Regions from separate parts of the Sphingobium sp. MP9-4 genome, predicted to be linked through region 1. Evidence: riboswitches for the same ligand, from Rfam matches in the RefSeq annotation. Region 1 holds a riboswitch; the other holds the start of a gene.
The links. Region 1 has a riboswitch for cobalamin ahead of A0U87_RS25680 (TonB-dependent receptor). Riboswitches for the same ligand answer to the same signal wherever they lie in the genome.
Positions count from the first base shown of each region.

Region 1 (7,453 bases):
ACTTCGGTCGCGGTGTCGAAGCCGAGGCCAAAGAGGAAGCCGAGCGGCGCCATCTGCCAGGGGCGCGAGATCAGGCGGAAGACCGGACGAAACAGGCGCGACAGCGGCCCGCGCCCGCCGGTCAGCATGTCGAGATCCGCCTCGACATATGTGCCGCCCGCCTGCACCCGACGGAAGGTGACCCAGACCTGGCGCAGGATCACCAGATTCATGATCGCGATAGCGAACAGGAAGGTGGCGGAAATCAGCGTCGCCACCACGCCGCCGGCAGCGCGGAACCGCTCCAGCCCGGCCAGCGCACTGACCGCATAGGCAAGGCCCAGCGCGGCGATCAGCACGATCGCGCTATGGCCGATCGCGAACCACAGGCCCACGGTCAGCGGCCGCTGACCATCCTGCATCAGCTTGCGCGTCACATTATCGATCGCGGCGATATGATCGGCATCGACCGCATGGCGCAGGCCAAGGCCCCAGGCGAGCAGGGCCGTGCCCATCATCACCGGCCGGTCGCCGAACAGGGCGAAGGCCCAGCCCCAGACGGCCAGATTGGCAAGGACGAGCGCCGCGATCAGCGGCACGCTGCGTCGCCGAAGCGACGCCTGCAAAGGGGTGGCGGTCATGCGGTTTCTCCGATCAGGGGCCGTAGGGCGCGGGCGCGCCGCCGGCGATTGCGGACGCGGCGCAGATCGCGCCGCAGCTTGGAAAGGCCCATCCACGTCCCCGTCCCGCAAACGAGCGTGACCATGGCGAGCAGCGGCAGGACGATCAGATCCCACCAGGGACGGGTGCGCAGCAGCGGGAAGTCGAGCCGGTGCAGCCCGTCCTGCATCCAGCGGAAGGCCCGGCCATTGCGGTCGAAGGCGCGGATCAGACGGCCGGACGCGGGATCGACATAGAGGCGTGTCGCCTGGTCATCGGCCAGGATGACGCGCCATACCGGCAGGGCGACGCTAGCCTTGTGACCGTAATAATAGGCATCCTCCTGGCGCAGCAGGACGATCGAGCCGATCGGCGAGCCATCCTGGAGCGCCGCGCGCAACCCCGCTTCGGACAAAGCGGCAAGCCGGCCAGCAGCGTCGAAACGCTGCGCCTTGCCAGCGCGATCGATCGCCACCAGATGGATGGCACCGGCAACAGGCACTACCTCCAGCCGGACGATACCCGTCGGCAAGGCGGGCAGCGCCGCGATCGCCCGGCGCGCATCGCCCCAGGCGAAGTCGCCGTTCAACCGCTGGCGCTCCGTCATCATCGCCTCGCTGTCGAGCAGCCCCCAGGGGTTCATCGACAGCAGCCCGCTCGCCACCCAGGTCAGCGTCAGGATGCCGAAGAACAGCCCGGCCATATGATGCCACCACCACAGGCCGCGATAGGGCGATCCGATGCTGCCGTCGCGGCGACGGCGCAGCCGGGCGATGCCGACCCACAGGCCCGTGATCGTGAGGAAGCAGCCGATCAGCGAGGTCCAGATGACGACCTGGCTCCACAGCGCGCCATCCTGCCGCAGGATCGTGGGATAGAGCCAGTGCGGCACCGCGCCGAGCCAGCCCCAGAAGCGCTGGAAACGGGTGGTGAGCTGCACCACTTCCCCGCTCTTGCCCGAGACATAGGCCTGCGTCCCGGCCGCATCGGCGTAATCGACACGGTAGAGCGGCGCATTGCGGCGGAAGGTCTGGACCGTCCACTGGTCCATCTCCGTCTGGGCGACCTGCCCGACCGGGCCGGCAATGGCGCTGTTGCGTCCGAATTCGCGCGCGATCCTGTGGATATTTTGCGGATCGACCTGCTCGACCGCTTTCCCCGACGCCCAGTCATGGGTGCCAGCGGATACTCGCATCTGGGGAATGGTGCGCGTCGGATCGAGCGCGGGCGTCACCCGCAATACGGGCCACCCCGCCATCATCTCGATCCGGGCGGCGGACAGCATCATGGCGTCGGGCAACATCCCCGCCCTTTCAGCCGACAGCTTGAGGGGCGTAAGCCCCCCAAGCTGCGCGGCCGGTGTCAGGCGCGGATAGTCGACATAGAGCATCACGAAGCCGGACAGGCACCACAGCGTCATGACGGCGCCGATGAGGATGCCCAGCCAGCGATGCAGCAGCAGGACCGGCCGCATCATGGTCAGAAGCTCAGGCCATAGCTGACCCGCAGCGTGCGCGGCACGCCCCGGTAGAAGTAGAGGAAGCGGCTGTTGCTGCCGTCCAATACTCCTGCATCGCTGACCGCCGAGCGATAGCCGGTGGAGGCGTAATCGCGGTGGAACAGATTTTCGACATTGATGCCGAACCGGTTGCGCCGCGCCTGATCCAGCCACAGATGCGCGCCCGCATCGACCACGGCATAATTGCCATAGTTCATCCGGCCAAAGCCCGATGCGGTCGACCAGACATCGCCCACCCAATTGGCCGACAGATTGGCGCCGAAGTGGCCGGTCTGCGGCGCATAGACGATCGCGGCGCGGCCATATTGTTCCGGATTGCGATCGCGCTGCACCGAACTGCCCTGATTGCGGACGCGCGACCAGGTGTAGCTGGCCGACAGGCCCCAGCCACCGGTCAAATTCGCGTTCAGCTCCAGTTCGGCGCCCCTGGCCCGCACCTTGTCGCTGACGTTGATATAGGTGCCTTCCGGAAAGGCCGGATCATCATAGGTGGTGTCGATCAGGTCGGTGATGCGCCGGTTGAACCAGGTCGCTTTCCACCGGATCGCCCCGCCCGCCAGCGCGCCACCCAGCGCGGCGTTGAGGTTCAGGCTTTCCTCGGGCTTCAAATTCGGGTTGCCGACCTCGCAACAGGGATCATTGCCATAGAGCTGCGAGGCGTCGGGCAGCACGAAGGAGGTGCCGCCATTGGCCTCCACGAACAGCGCCTCGCTCACATCATAACGGCCCGAGACGTTCCAGATCGTCTTTTCCGATCCCTTCGCCTTGTTGTAGCGCAGGCCCGCGGCGATCCGTCCCTTGCTCGACAATTCGTCATTGGTGCGCAGCTGGAAGACGCCGGCATGGACCTGTTCATCGGTCGGCGCGATCAGCAGGACGTCGTCGCGGCCGTTGAAGCTCTGGAAATCATAGCCGATCAGCGTGTCGATGCCGCGCAGCATGTTGAGCTGCACCACCGCGCTGCCGCCATAATCCTGATAGCCCCAGAAGGTGCCGGCCGGGTAGATGACCTGCGGCGGCCCCGCCGGAATGGGGTTGCGGATCTGGACATAGGCGGTCTTCCAGTCGTGGAAATAGCCCTTGAGGAAGAATTGCACCCCATCCTCGCCGGTATAATCGAGGCGCAGGCTGGCCACTTCCTCATTGCGGTCGTTGCGGCTCTCCTTCGTCCGGGTCGCGCTGATATTGTCGAGATCGGCCTTGGTGTGCTGGTAGAGCGCGTTGAGGCGCAGGTCCGGCGCGATATCATATTGATATTTGATGCCCGCCGACCAGAGATCATAGCCGCGCGCGCGATCGGTGGCGCTGGGCTGCATCACGTCATAGGGACGATAGCCGTCCGACTGGCTGCGATTGGCCCAGACCACGAAGCGATGCTGGCCGATCGCGCCGCGAACATAGCCATCCAGGCTAGTGCCGGCAAAGCTGTCGAGGCTGGCATTGACTTGGCCGCCCAGATCATCGCTGAAGTCGCGGGTGACGACATTGATGACACCGGCCGCCGCCTGGGTGCCGTAGAACAGGCTTTCGCCGCCTTTCAGCACCTCGATCCGCTCGATCATGCTGGCGGCCATGGTGTCGTTGGGCGAGGTGCCGCCATAGAGGCGGTTGTTGAGGCGGATGCCGTCCATCGTCCACAGCACATCCTTGGTGCGCGATCCCTGCAACGCAATGTCGACATAGCTGAACGGCCCGGACTGCGACCGGATGAACAGGCCCGGCACCCCTTCGAGCGCGCGGGCGGTATCGATCGCGGCGGCATCGCGGATCTGCGTGTCGGTGACGATCTCGATCGCATGGCCATAGCGCGACAGCTGCTGCGGCAGCGTCTCTTCCAGGCTGGTGCCGGTGACGACGATGCTGTCGCCTTCTCCTTCGTCGGCCAGAGCCGGCGATGCAAAGGCGAGCGAAAGGGCCAAGGCGGCCCGCGAAACGATAATGGACTTCATATATTCCCCCATCCGGCGCCGCGTTCGACGGGCGGGGGCAACCTTCACGAGCGGCACGCGCGCGAACGTCCGACACACGCGCCGGCCGGGCGCCCATGGGCAACCGACGCGCGTTTGTCGCAGCGGCCCCAGCCGCTCGTTCGTCGCTCAGACGGAAGTTACCGTGCCGCGGCCATCCCCTGGACCAAGGCAAGAGCGACCAGACGCCGGCAGGTCTCCTGGCTCACGGGTCATCGCTTGATGCACGGCCTTCCCAGGCCTCGCAGGATTTAGCGTCCGGCCCAGTGGCTGGCGGATCGGTCATTCTGCCGTCCGCACATGTACATCGCGCTCACCGCTTACAGTTGCAGGGACAGCTGCGGATTTGGACAGTCACCCGTCCGCACCGCATTCCCTATTAAGCCCCTTTCGGGACACCGGCGCGATCATGATCCCATGCCGTGCGGCGCAGGATCGGCGGGATCGATAATCGAATATCAGGCGGGCTGCAAGCGCCTCTCAGAACCAGGCGCGCAGGCCGATCACTAGGCTGGTGGCCGACGGCCTATCGCCGGCAGCACGGGCATGGTCGGCCGTGTCGCCCAGCTTGCGTTCCCAATTGACGCCGACATAGGGCGCGAATTCGCGGGCAATCTCGTAGCGCAGCCGCAGCCCCAGCTCGATATCGGACGGGCCGGCGCCGATCCCCAGTTCGGGCACGGCCTGCGCCGCCAGATTGAACTCGGCGGCGGGCTGCAGGATCAGCCGCTGGGTGATGCGCTGGTCATAGCTCGCCTCCAGCCGCAGATGGGCGTCGCCCCTGGTCGACAGGAAGGCTTCGGCCCCGACCTCGAACCAGTAAGGCGCCAGGCCGTCGATGCCGATCACCGCATAGCTGCGGTCCGGCCCTTCGCCGAAATCCTGCCGCACGCCCGCCTGCAGGTTGAACCAGGGGTCGATCGCCCGGCTGTAGAGCGCCTGCACCTCGGCCCGTTCGAGCGATCCGCCGACCGTCCCCTCACCCTCGCTCTTGACCGCGAAGCGGTTGATGTCGCCGCCGATCCAGCCTTCGCCTTCCCAGGCATAGCCATCCGCGCCCTTGCCGGCGCGATATTCCAGCCGATCGAGCATCCATTGCGAATAGGTCATGCCGCCCCCTTCCGCGATCATCGCCGCGCGGGCGCTGGCCATGGCGGCGGGGTCATAGAGCGCGTCGGCGGCATGGTCGGTCGGCACCGGCGGGGCCGTGCCTTGCGGGATGGCGGCGTCGGTGGTGGGCATGCTGTGGCCCATCGCTCCATGGTCCATCTGGCTATGATCCATCGTCTGGGCCTGCACCGGCGCAGCGGCGGCGAGCAGCAGGAGCGCGATCAGCTTCATGCCGCGTCCTCCTCGTGGCGGACCGTCACGACCCGCATCATCCCGGCATGCATGTGCATCAGCATATGGCAGTGGAACGCCCAGTCGCCCAGCGCATCGGCGGTAAGGTCGAAACTCACCTTGCCGCCGGGTAGCACATTCACCGTATGCTTGCGCGGATTATGCGCAGCCTCGCCGGTCACCAGTTCGAAGAAATGGCCGTGCAGATGGATGGGATGGGGCATCATCGTGTCGTTGATCAGGGTCACGCGCACCCGTTCCATATGGCGGAAGGCGATCGGCTCCGCCCCTTCGGACAGCTTCACCCCATCGAACGACCACATATAGCGTTCCATGTTCGCGGTCAGGTGGATGTCGAGCGATCGGGTCGGCGTGCGCAGGTCGCTGTTCGGCGTCAGCGACCGCAGATCGGCATAGGTCAGCACGCGATGATCGACATCCTCCAGCCCCGTCGGCCGGTCGGCGGTGCGATCGGCCGGCATCGGCGACAGGGTGGCGACGCCCGGCCCCATTTTCACGCCGGGCGCGACCGACTTGTCGCGCATCTTCATGCTGTGGCCGGACATGCTTTCATTGGCCGGCTGGCTGAGGTCGATCACGCCGCCATGGCCCATATCCATGCCGCCCATGTCCATGCCCATATCCTTCATGCCCAGCAGCGGCCGGGCGCGCCGGGCCGGCACGGGCGCGACCATGCCGACCTGCGGCGCCAAGGTGGCGCGGACCAGGCCCGACCGGTCGATCGCCTCGGCAATCAGGGCATAGGGTTTCGCTTCGCCGGGCTGGACGATCACGTCATAGGTTTCGGCAATGCCGATCTGGAACTCGTCGGTCTCGACCGGCTGCACATCCTGCCCGTCGCATTGGATCACGGTCATCGGCAGGCCGGGCAGGCGAACATTGAAATTGGTCATCGCCGACGCGTTGATAATGCGCAGCCGCACCCGCTCGCCCGGCGCGAACAGGCCGGTCCAGTTTTCGGCCGTGCCCATGCCGTTCACCAGATAGCTGTAGGTCGCGCCGGTGACGTCGGAAATATCGGTCGGGTCCATGCGCATCGCGCCCCAGTCGATCCGGTCCTTGAGGGCCTGATCCTTCCCCGCCAGCAACCCGGCCAGCGTCTGGCGCTGCATGTTGTAATAGCCGCCCATCTGCTTGAGCCGTTGCAGCAACCTGTGCGGATGGACCGGGCTCCAGTCGGCGAGCAGGATCACATGCTCCCGGTCATAGGCCACCGGATCGGCGCCGGCGGGATCGATGATGATCGGGCCATAAAGGCCCATCGCCTCCTGCATGCCGGAATGGCTGTGATACCAGTAGGTGCCGGCCTGCCGCACCGGGAAGCGATAAGTGAAGGTTTCGCCCGGCGCGATACCGGGGAAGCTGATGCCGGGCACGCCATCCATCTGGAAGGGCAGGATCAGCCCGTGCCAGTGGATCGAGCTATCCTCCTTCAGCCGGTTGGTGACGGCGATGTTGACATGCTGCCCCTCGCGCAGGCGGATGAGCGGCGCCGGTGTGCCGCCATTGACACTGATCGCATGGGCCGATCGGCCGCCGGTCGCAAAATGCCCGTCGCCGATGCTGAGCGCGATCGCCTCGCCCGACAGCGCGCCCTGCGCCGCGTCCTGCGTGCCGGTGGCGGCCCAGCCGGGCAAGGCCTGCGCCAGTGCAAGCGCGGCGCCCCCCCGGATCAGGCTGCGGCGGTCGACAGGGAGGGAAGGCAGGTCGGTCATGCTGCTCTATACGCGGTTCGCGTCGCTTTCCCTCAACATCTCCTGCAATTGCCGGCGGGCACGGTAAAGGCGGGTTTCCACCGCCTTTTCGCTGACGGCCAATATCGCCGCGACCTCGGCCTGGCTCATGCCCTCGATCCCGCGCAGCAAAACCACCTCGCGCAGCGCCACCGGCAGCGCCGCTACCGCGGCCTCGATCCGGGCGACGCCAGCGCGGGACTGGGCCGCCTGCTCGGGATCGGGCGCCGCGT
Region 1 covers NZ_LUFI01000104.1:113,354-120,806, forward strand. Annotated here, with positions in the region: gene A0U87_RS25670 (HoxN/HupN/NixA family nickel/cobalt transporter) at 1-620, opposite strand, end outside; gene A0U87_RS25675 (peptidase) at 617-2,116, opposite strand; gene A0U87_RS25680 (TonB-dependent receptor) at 2,119-4,107, opposite strand; cobalamin riboswitch at 4,298-4,543, opposite strand; gene A0U87_RS25685 (copper resistance protein B) at 4,606-5,466, opposite strand; gene A0U87_RS25690 (copper resistance system multicopper oxidase) at 5,463-7,202, opposite strand; gene A0U87_RS25695 (RNA polymerase sigma factor) at 7,209-7,453, opposite strand, start outside.

Region 2 (7,453 bases), on a different contig from region 1:
CAGAAAACCGAGGCGCAGGCCGGCAAGCCCGAAAAACTTGCCGAAGGACCGCAGCAGCATGAGGGGGCGATCGTCGGCCACGAAGGGCGCCAAGCTGATATCCGGATGGCCATCGGCAAAGGCCTCATCCACCACCAGCCAGCCATCCGACCCGCGCCGGTCGAGCAGGGCCAGCAGATCGGCCACGCCATGGATGCGCCCGTCGGGATTATTGGGATTGGCAAGGATCAGCGTCTGCCCATCGGCCTCGTCCAGACGGTCGAGATCGACCGGCGCGGCGCCGGACACCATCGCGCCATGGGTGCGATAGGCCGGGCTGGCATGGCGGACCGAACCGTCAAGCAATGCGCCAACGAGGCGCAGGCCAACCTCCGTCCCCGGCAGTGCGCAGACATGATCGGCCGCGACGCCAAAATGGTCGGCCGCCGCCTGTTCGAGCGCGCGCAGCCCCTGCTCGTCGGGCAAGGCGCGCCAGTCGATCACCTGCTCGGCAGCGCCGGGCCAGGCATGGGGATTGATGCCTGTGGATAAGTCCAGCCAGCTTTCGGGCGCGCCGCCGAAATGCGCGCTCGCCGCCGCCACGCCGCCGCCATGCCAGGTCCAGCGCGTCGTCATGTTGTGCCGCTCGCGATCAGGACGACGAAAAGCAGCCCGCTTTCAACCAGTTCAATGCCCGCGCCATGGCCATCGCCGGAAATGCCGCCCAGCCTGCGCCTCAGCCACAGGCCCCAGACCAGCATCAGCAGTGGCGCTGCGAGCAGGGCTGGCAGCCACCAGGCGGCGATTATCAACAGACTTATCCACAGGGCGATGTGGATCGTTTTGACGGCATCGGCAAAACGCGCGCCCAGCCCGGCATGCAGGGGCGGCATCATGCGCGCCCACAGCAACGGCCCGATCCGCGCGGCAAAGGGAATGAGCAGCAGCGGCAACATCATGCCCCGCTCGACCAGCGCATGGAGCAGCAGCAGCTTGGCGATCAGTTGCAGGCCAATCGCCACCACGCCGAAACTGCCGACATGCGGGTCGGCCAGCACCGCCAGCAGCCGGTCGTGCCCCTTATGCACCGCGCCGCACGCGTCGGCGATGTCGCCGAGCCCATCGAGATGCAGCGCCCCGGTCACGCCGACCCAGCAGAGCAGCCCGGCCAGCGCCCCGACCCAGGGATCGATGCGAACGCCAAGATTGACAGCGAACATGACAGATAGACCGACAATCGCGCCGACCGCCGGAAACCATCGGATCGACCGTGCGAAGTGTGTCTCGTTCGCTGTCACCTTCGGCATCGGCAGGCGGGTCAGAAACTGGATGGCAAGGACCAGCCCCTTCATGGGCGCAGGCCCGTGATGCGGGCGAGCGGCGGTTCACCGGTCCAGCGTTCCAGCGACAGCAAGGCGGCATAGGGCAGGCCGAAGCTCCAGCTCTGCTGCACGCTGAACCCGCACAGATGGGCCAGCGCCGCGCGCATCGCCCCGCCATGGGTCAGCACCAATGTGGGCACGCGCGGCAGATCCTCGACAGCATCGGCGATCCGCCCCAGCAATGCCGTCCAGCCCTCGCTGCCCGGCGGCGCGAAGCCATCGGGATCCTGCCAGAAACGGGCGAGCGCCTCGGGATCGACATCGGCCGGGGCCAGACCATCCCAGATGCCGAAATCCAGTTCCCGCCAGCGCGGATCGACCCATACCGGCAAGCCGGCGCGCTCGCCGATCGCGGTCGCCGCCTGCCGGGCGCGCTGCAGGTCGGACGTCACGATCATCTCGATCTCCAGCCCCTCCGCCTGCGCCAGGCAGGCATCGATGCCCGCGCGCGTCGGCACGCTGTCGGTCCGCCCCAGCAACAGGCCGGGCGTCTCGGGCGCGCCATGCCGCAGCAGGTGGAGCGGCATGCCCATCATGTCGCGGTCGACACCGCCGCCTCGGCAAAGGTCGCCATGCCGCTATGCGCGGCTACGGCCGCACGGACAATATTGGCCGCCACCGCCGCGCCGCTGCCTTCGCCCAATCGCATGTCGAGGCTCAGCAGCGGTTCAAGGCCCATCCGCTCCAGCAGCAGGCCATGGCCCGGCTCGGCCGAGCAATGGCCGGCCAGGCAATGGTCGGCAAAGACCGGCACCTGCGCCACCAGCGGCGCGATCGCGGCGCAACTGATGAAACCGTCGAGCAGCACCGGCACGCCCAGCTGGCGGGCGCGCAGCACCGCGCCGGCAATCGCCGCCAGTTCGCGCCCGCCCAGCCGGCGCAGTGTTTCAAAGGCTCTGTCCGGCGCATCGGCATGGAAGGCGAGCGCGCGATCGATCGTCGCGATCTTGCGCGCAATCCCCTCGCCATCGACGCCCGTACCGGGACCAACCCAGTCACTGACCTTTCCGCCGAAGCTGCGGGCGCTCAGGGCTGCTGCGGCGGTCGAATTGCCGATCCCCATCTCGCCCACGACCAGCAGGTCCAGATCCTCTTCGGCCGCCGCCGCGCCGATCGACAGCGCGGTCAGGCACTCCTCCTCGGTCATGGCCGGGGCGATGGTGAAGTCCGCCGTTGGCCGGTCCAGATCGATCGATCGCACCGCCAGTTCCAGCCCGGCCACACCGGCCAGCGCGTTAATCGCCGCGCCGCCGGCGGCGAAATTGGCGACCATCTGCGCGGTCACGGCGGCGGGATAGGCGCTGACGCCATGGACGGTGAAGCCATGATTGCCGGCAAAGATCGCGGCACGCGCCCGTTCCAGGCGCGGCACCGCGCGCCCCTGCCAGCTTGCCATGAAGATCGCGACATCCTCCAGCCGGCCGAGCGCCCCCAATGGCTTGGTCAGCTCGGCCTGCCGCGCGCGTGCCGCCGCGCTCGCCAGTTCCTCGGCCGGTGGCAGGTTGGCCAGGGCATTCTCAAAATCGGTGATCGAGGCGAAGCTCATTCGACGACAAATCCTTCCGGCGGGGTACGGGTGATGAAATGGCCCTTCACGCCTTCGGGCCACTCACGAAAGGCGACGCGGCCATGATCGCTGGCGGCATAGGCAATGGCGTAATCGAGGATCGCGCGTGCCGCATCGGCATCCGGGGTGAACCGCCCCATGACATAGCCGACCTTGCCGGGCGCGCGCAGATGGACGGTGCAATGATCCTGGCAGGCGAACAGGCAGGGCATGTCCTGCACCGCGACGGTGGCATAGCGCGGGTCGGAGGCCTGCACCGTGCGCAGCGCCTCCGCCAGCCGTGCCCCGCCGCGCACGCCCTCCCCGTCCTCCCGCGCTTCGGCCGAATGACGGCAGGTATTGCAGGCGAGGATGGCGGGGCCGGGTTCGACGGGACGCAGCATCAGAAGCGCCCCCGGAAGCCGGCATAGATGCTGCGGCCGAGCGTGCCATAGCGATAGGCCGTCATGTAGTTCTCGTCGAAGAGATTCTCGACGCGGGCGAACAGGCGCAACGCCGGGGTGAACGCATATTCGGCGCGCAGGTCGACCAGCGTATAATCGTCCAGCCGCGTCGTGTTGGCCGCATTGTCATAGCTGTGGCCGGACCAGCGCACCGCCGCGCCGGTGGTGAGGCCGAAGGGCCAGGCATAGCTGATCGACCCATTGGCGCTGTTGCGCGGCCGGCGCGGCAGCCAATTGCCTTCGTTCGCAGTGTCCTCCGAACGATCCTCCGCCACGGTCCAGCTATAATTGCCGTCAATGGTCAGCCCCTTGACCGGCTCGACCGCCACCTGCGCCTCTATCCCATGCGCCTTGGCGCGCGCGACATTGAGATAATAGCCATAGCGGCGGGTGGTGGTGCCGGGCGTGAAGCAGCGCGGATCGGTCGAGCTGGTGGAACAGCTATTATAGATGATCTGGTCGGTCGTGGTCCGGTCGAACCAGGTCGCGCCCAGCCGCAGCTTCTCGCCAAGGAAGCGCTGCTCCGCGCCCGCTTCCCAGCCATGGGCGCGTTCGGGGTCGAGCGCCTGATTCCCATATTCGGAAAAGAGCTGATAGAGGGTCGGCGCCTTGAACCCCTCGCCATAGCTGGCGCGCAGCACCGTCCCGGTCGGCAGCGCCCAGACGCCCCCGGCGGAAAAGAGGGTACGGCCGCCATAGCGATCATGATCGTCATAGCGCAGCCCGCCAGTCAGGGTCAGGCCCGTAATCGGCTGGGCATTAAGCTGGCCATAGACGCTGGTGATCTCCGCCTTGCCGCGGGCCGGGTCGGGAATCGGCACCGAAAGCGAGGCCGAAGGCGACACGCTGCGGAAGCGGCTATTCTCATTCTCCATCCCGAACAGCGCGGTCCAGCCGTCGGCGATCGCGAAGCTGCCCTGATATTCGAGCCGCTGGTTGCGCCCGGCGGCGTCGAAGCTCTGCTTGCGCGGGTTGCGCGGGTCATAATTGTCGCGATCGGTGTCGGTATAGCCATAGCCGAAACGGTTGCGGAAGCGGCCGTCGAGCAGTGCGACGTTAAGGCCGGCATAGCCGACAAATTCGCGATTGGTGCCATAGGCGGGGCTGTCCGCGCTGGTCGCGTCGAAATCGACATGGCCATCGGAATAATAGCCGCGCAGGTCCGCGCTGATTCCGTCCGCCAGCGCCACCTCGACCCGGCCGGTGACGCTGCGGTTGGTATAGCCGTCCTTCTCCTTGCCGCCAAAGGCCGGGCTGATCGCCGAAATGCCGTCGGTGGTGAAGCTCTGGCCACCGATCCTCCAACTGACCGGGCCGGTCTTGCCGCCCAATGCCGCGCGGGCGCTGACCGTGTCGCGCGACCCCGCCTCTATGTCGAAGCTCCCCTCCAGCGCCTTTTCGGGCATGGCGGTGACGACATTGACGACGCCACCGATTGCCTGACTGCCCCACAGGGTCGACTGGGGACCGCGCAGCACTTCTATGCGCGAGGCGTCGCCGACCAGCAGATTGGCGAAATTATAGCCGCCGCCGGCCGAGGACGGATCGTTGAGCTTCACCCCGTCGATCACGACCACGGTCTGGTCGGATTCCGCGCCGCGGATGCGCAGCGACGTCGCCGTGCCATAGCCGCCATTGCGCGAGATGCTGACGCCGGGCGTGCGCAGCAGCAATTCGGTGACGCCCAGATCCTGCGCCCGGTCGATCGCCGCCTTGTCGAGCACGGTGACGGAGGCCGGCACCTGATCGGCCGGCGTGGCGAGGCGGGTCGCGGTGACGAGGATCGAGGATGCCCCGGCATCGGCGGCGGCATCGGGCGGTGGCGCCTGCTGCGCCTCTTCGGCGAAAGCGGTGGTGGAGAGAAGGAAAGAACAGAAAGTCAGATATTTGAACACATGAGCCCCCGGACGAGGGACCGCATCCCAGGGACGATATCGGTGCCCGGCCGGGCGCGACATGGTCCCCGCACCTATGCGGTCCACCTGTCGCCACGCGGGTTCACCCCCGTCCGCTCGGCACACCCTGTCCGCGCGAAGGACGACCGCGACGGGCAGGTCTCCTGGCTCGCGGGTCATCGCTGATTCATGCCGCCTTCTCAGAACCTTGCGGTCCCAATGGCATATGGCACAAAGGCTCGCCGCTCACAGTTGCAGGGGCAGCCGGGGTCTTGAACCCCATTCCCTTTTCATCCCCGCTGCCGGGGAACCTGTCGCAGTCCGGGCGATAGGCGAGCCCGACTGGAGCGTCAATCTTCCTTGCCTGGCGGAGCGCGCCGGCTAAGGGAGGTGGCCATGCGGATATTTGCGCCCATCGGCCCCGGCAAGGGGATGATCGCCCTGATGATCGCCCTGATCGGCGGTGCCACATTATGGGCGGCCACCGCGCGCCAGCCTGCCAATGCAGGCAAACGTCCGCAACGGATCGTGTCGCTCAACCTGTGCGCCGACCAGTTGCTGGTGGCGCTGGCCGATCGCGACCAGATTGCCGGCCTGACCCATAATGCCGGCGATCGGCAGATGTCGGCGGTGGCTGCCGCGACCCGCGGCCTGCCCATCCTCGACGGATCGGCCGAGCAGATTTTGGCGACCAATCCAGACTTGGTGATCGGCATGCCGGCGCGGCGCAATCCGGCGATCGCGATCCTCAAGGCCCAGCATTATCCCGCCGTCGACCTGAAAAGCGCGGACAGCTATGCCGATATCGTCGCGTCGATCCGCACGGTGGCGCAGGCGATCGGCCATGCCGACCGGGGCGAAGCGATGATCGCGCGGATGGACCGGGAGCTTGCCGCCCTGCCCCGTGCGCCGAAGCCGAAGGTCGCCGCCTATTATCAGCGGCGCGGCTACATGACCGGCACCGGCACGTTGGTCGACGACCTGATGACGCGGGCAGGGCTGCGCAACCTGGCCGCCGACCTTGGCAAGCCGGCGATCGCGCAGGTCAGCCTGGAGGAGATGGTCGCCGCCCGGCCCGATTATCTGATCGTCGAGAGCGCCACCGACCGGATCACCGACCAGGGCACCGAAATGCTGCACCATCCGGTGCTACGCGACATAGCGCGCATCAGCCTGCCCCAGGCCTGGACCGTGTGCGGTGGTCCTGCCTATGTGCAGGCGGCACGCGCCCTCTCCCAAGCCGTCAGCGCCCGCTGAAGCTGGGCCGGCTCAGCCCTCGATGAAGTTTGCGGCGACTTCGGCCGGCACCCGCATCAATCGGCCGCTCTCCTTGTCGATCATCGCCCAGGTGGATTTGGCAGACACCTTCACCTTGCCGTCCGGCCCGGTGAACTCGATCAGCCGGTCGAACCGCGCGCCGCGCGGTCCTTCCGGAATCCAGGTGCGGCCCGACACGACATCGCCCTCGGTCACGTTACCGCGATAATCGACCTCATGCCGGGTCACGACCCAGATATAGGCGTCGACATGGGCCGGATCGGCATGGGTCATCCAATGTTCGACCGACAATTGCTCCATCCACTGCACCCACACCGCGTTGTTCACATGGCCCAGCACATCGATATGCTCGGGCCTTGCGGTGAATTGCTTGGTGAAGCTCGACGCCATCAGCCTTCCACTCCCAGCTGCCACAGGATGAACGCAAATTCCTCGGCGGTCTCGTGCAGGCTCTCGAACCGCCCGGACTTGCCACCATGTCCCGCGCCCATATTGGTCTTGAGCAGCAGGATATTGCTGTCGGTCTTGGTCGCGCGCAGCTTCGCGACCCATTTGGCCGGCTCCCAATAGGTAACGCGCGGGTCGTTCAGCCCGGCGGTAACCATCAGCGGCGGATAATGTTGCGCGCTGACATGGGTGTAGGGGTCATAGGACTGGATGGTGCGGAATGCGGCCTCATCCTCGATCGGATTGCCCCATTCGGGCCATTCGCCCGGCGTCAGTGGCAGCGTCTCGTCCAGCATGGTGTTGAGCACATCGACAAACGGCACATGCGCCACCACCGCGCCCCACAGGTCGGGATCGGAGTTGATGACCGCGCCCATCAGCTCGCCGCCGGCCGATCCGCCCGAAATGCTGATCCTGCCCTTGGCCGAATAGCCAAGATCGATCAGCCCCTTCGCGACATCG
Region 2 covers NZ_LUFI01000031.1:71,430-78,882, forward strand. Annotated here, with positions in the region: gene cobD (threonine-phosphate decarboxylase CobD) at 1-615, opposite strand, end outside; gene A0U87_RS10335 (adenosylcobinamide-GDP ribazoletransferase) at 612-1,331, opposite strand; gene A0U87_RS10340 (histidine phosphatase family protein) at 1,328-1,897, opposite strand; gene cobT (nicotinate-nucleotide--dimethylbenzimidazole phosphoribosyltransferase) at 1,894-2,907, opposite strand; gene A0U87_RS10350 (DUF1636 domain-containing protein) at 2,904-3,311, opposite strand; gene A0U87_RS10355 (TonB-dependent receptor) at 3,311-5,266, opposite strand; cobalamin riboswitch at 5,403-5,596, opposite strand; gene A0U87_RS10360 (ABC transporter substrate-binding protein) at 5,663-6,523, shown strand; gene A0U87_RS10365 (acyl-CoA thioesterase) at 6,536-6,934, opposite strand; gene A0U87_RS10370 (S9 family peptidase) at 6,934-7,453, opposite strand, start outside.
Region 2: it holds a riboswitch for cobalamin, as region 1 does, so the genes downstream of both, A0U87_RS10355 (TonB-dependent receptor) here and A0U87_RS25680 (TonB-dependent receptor) in region 1, are expected to answer to the same signal.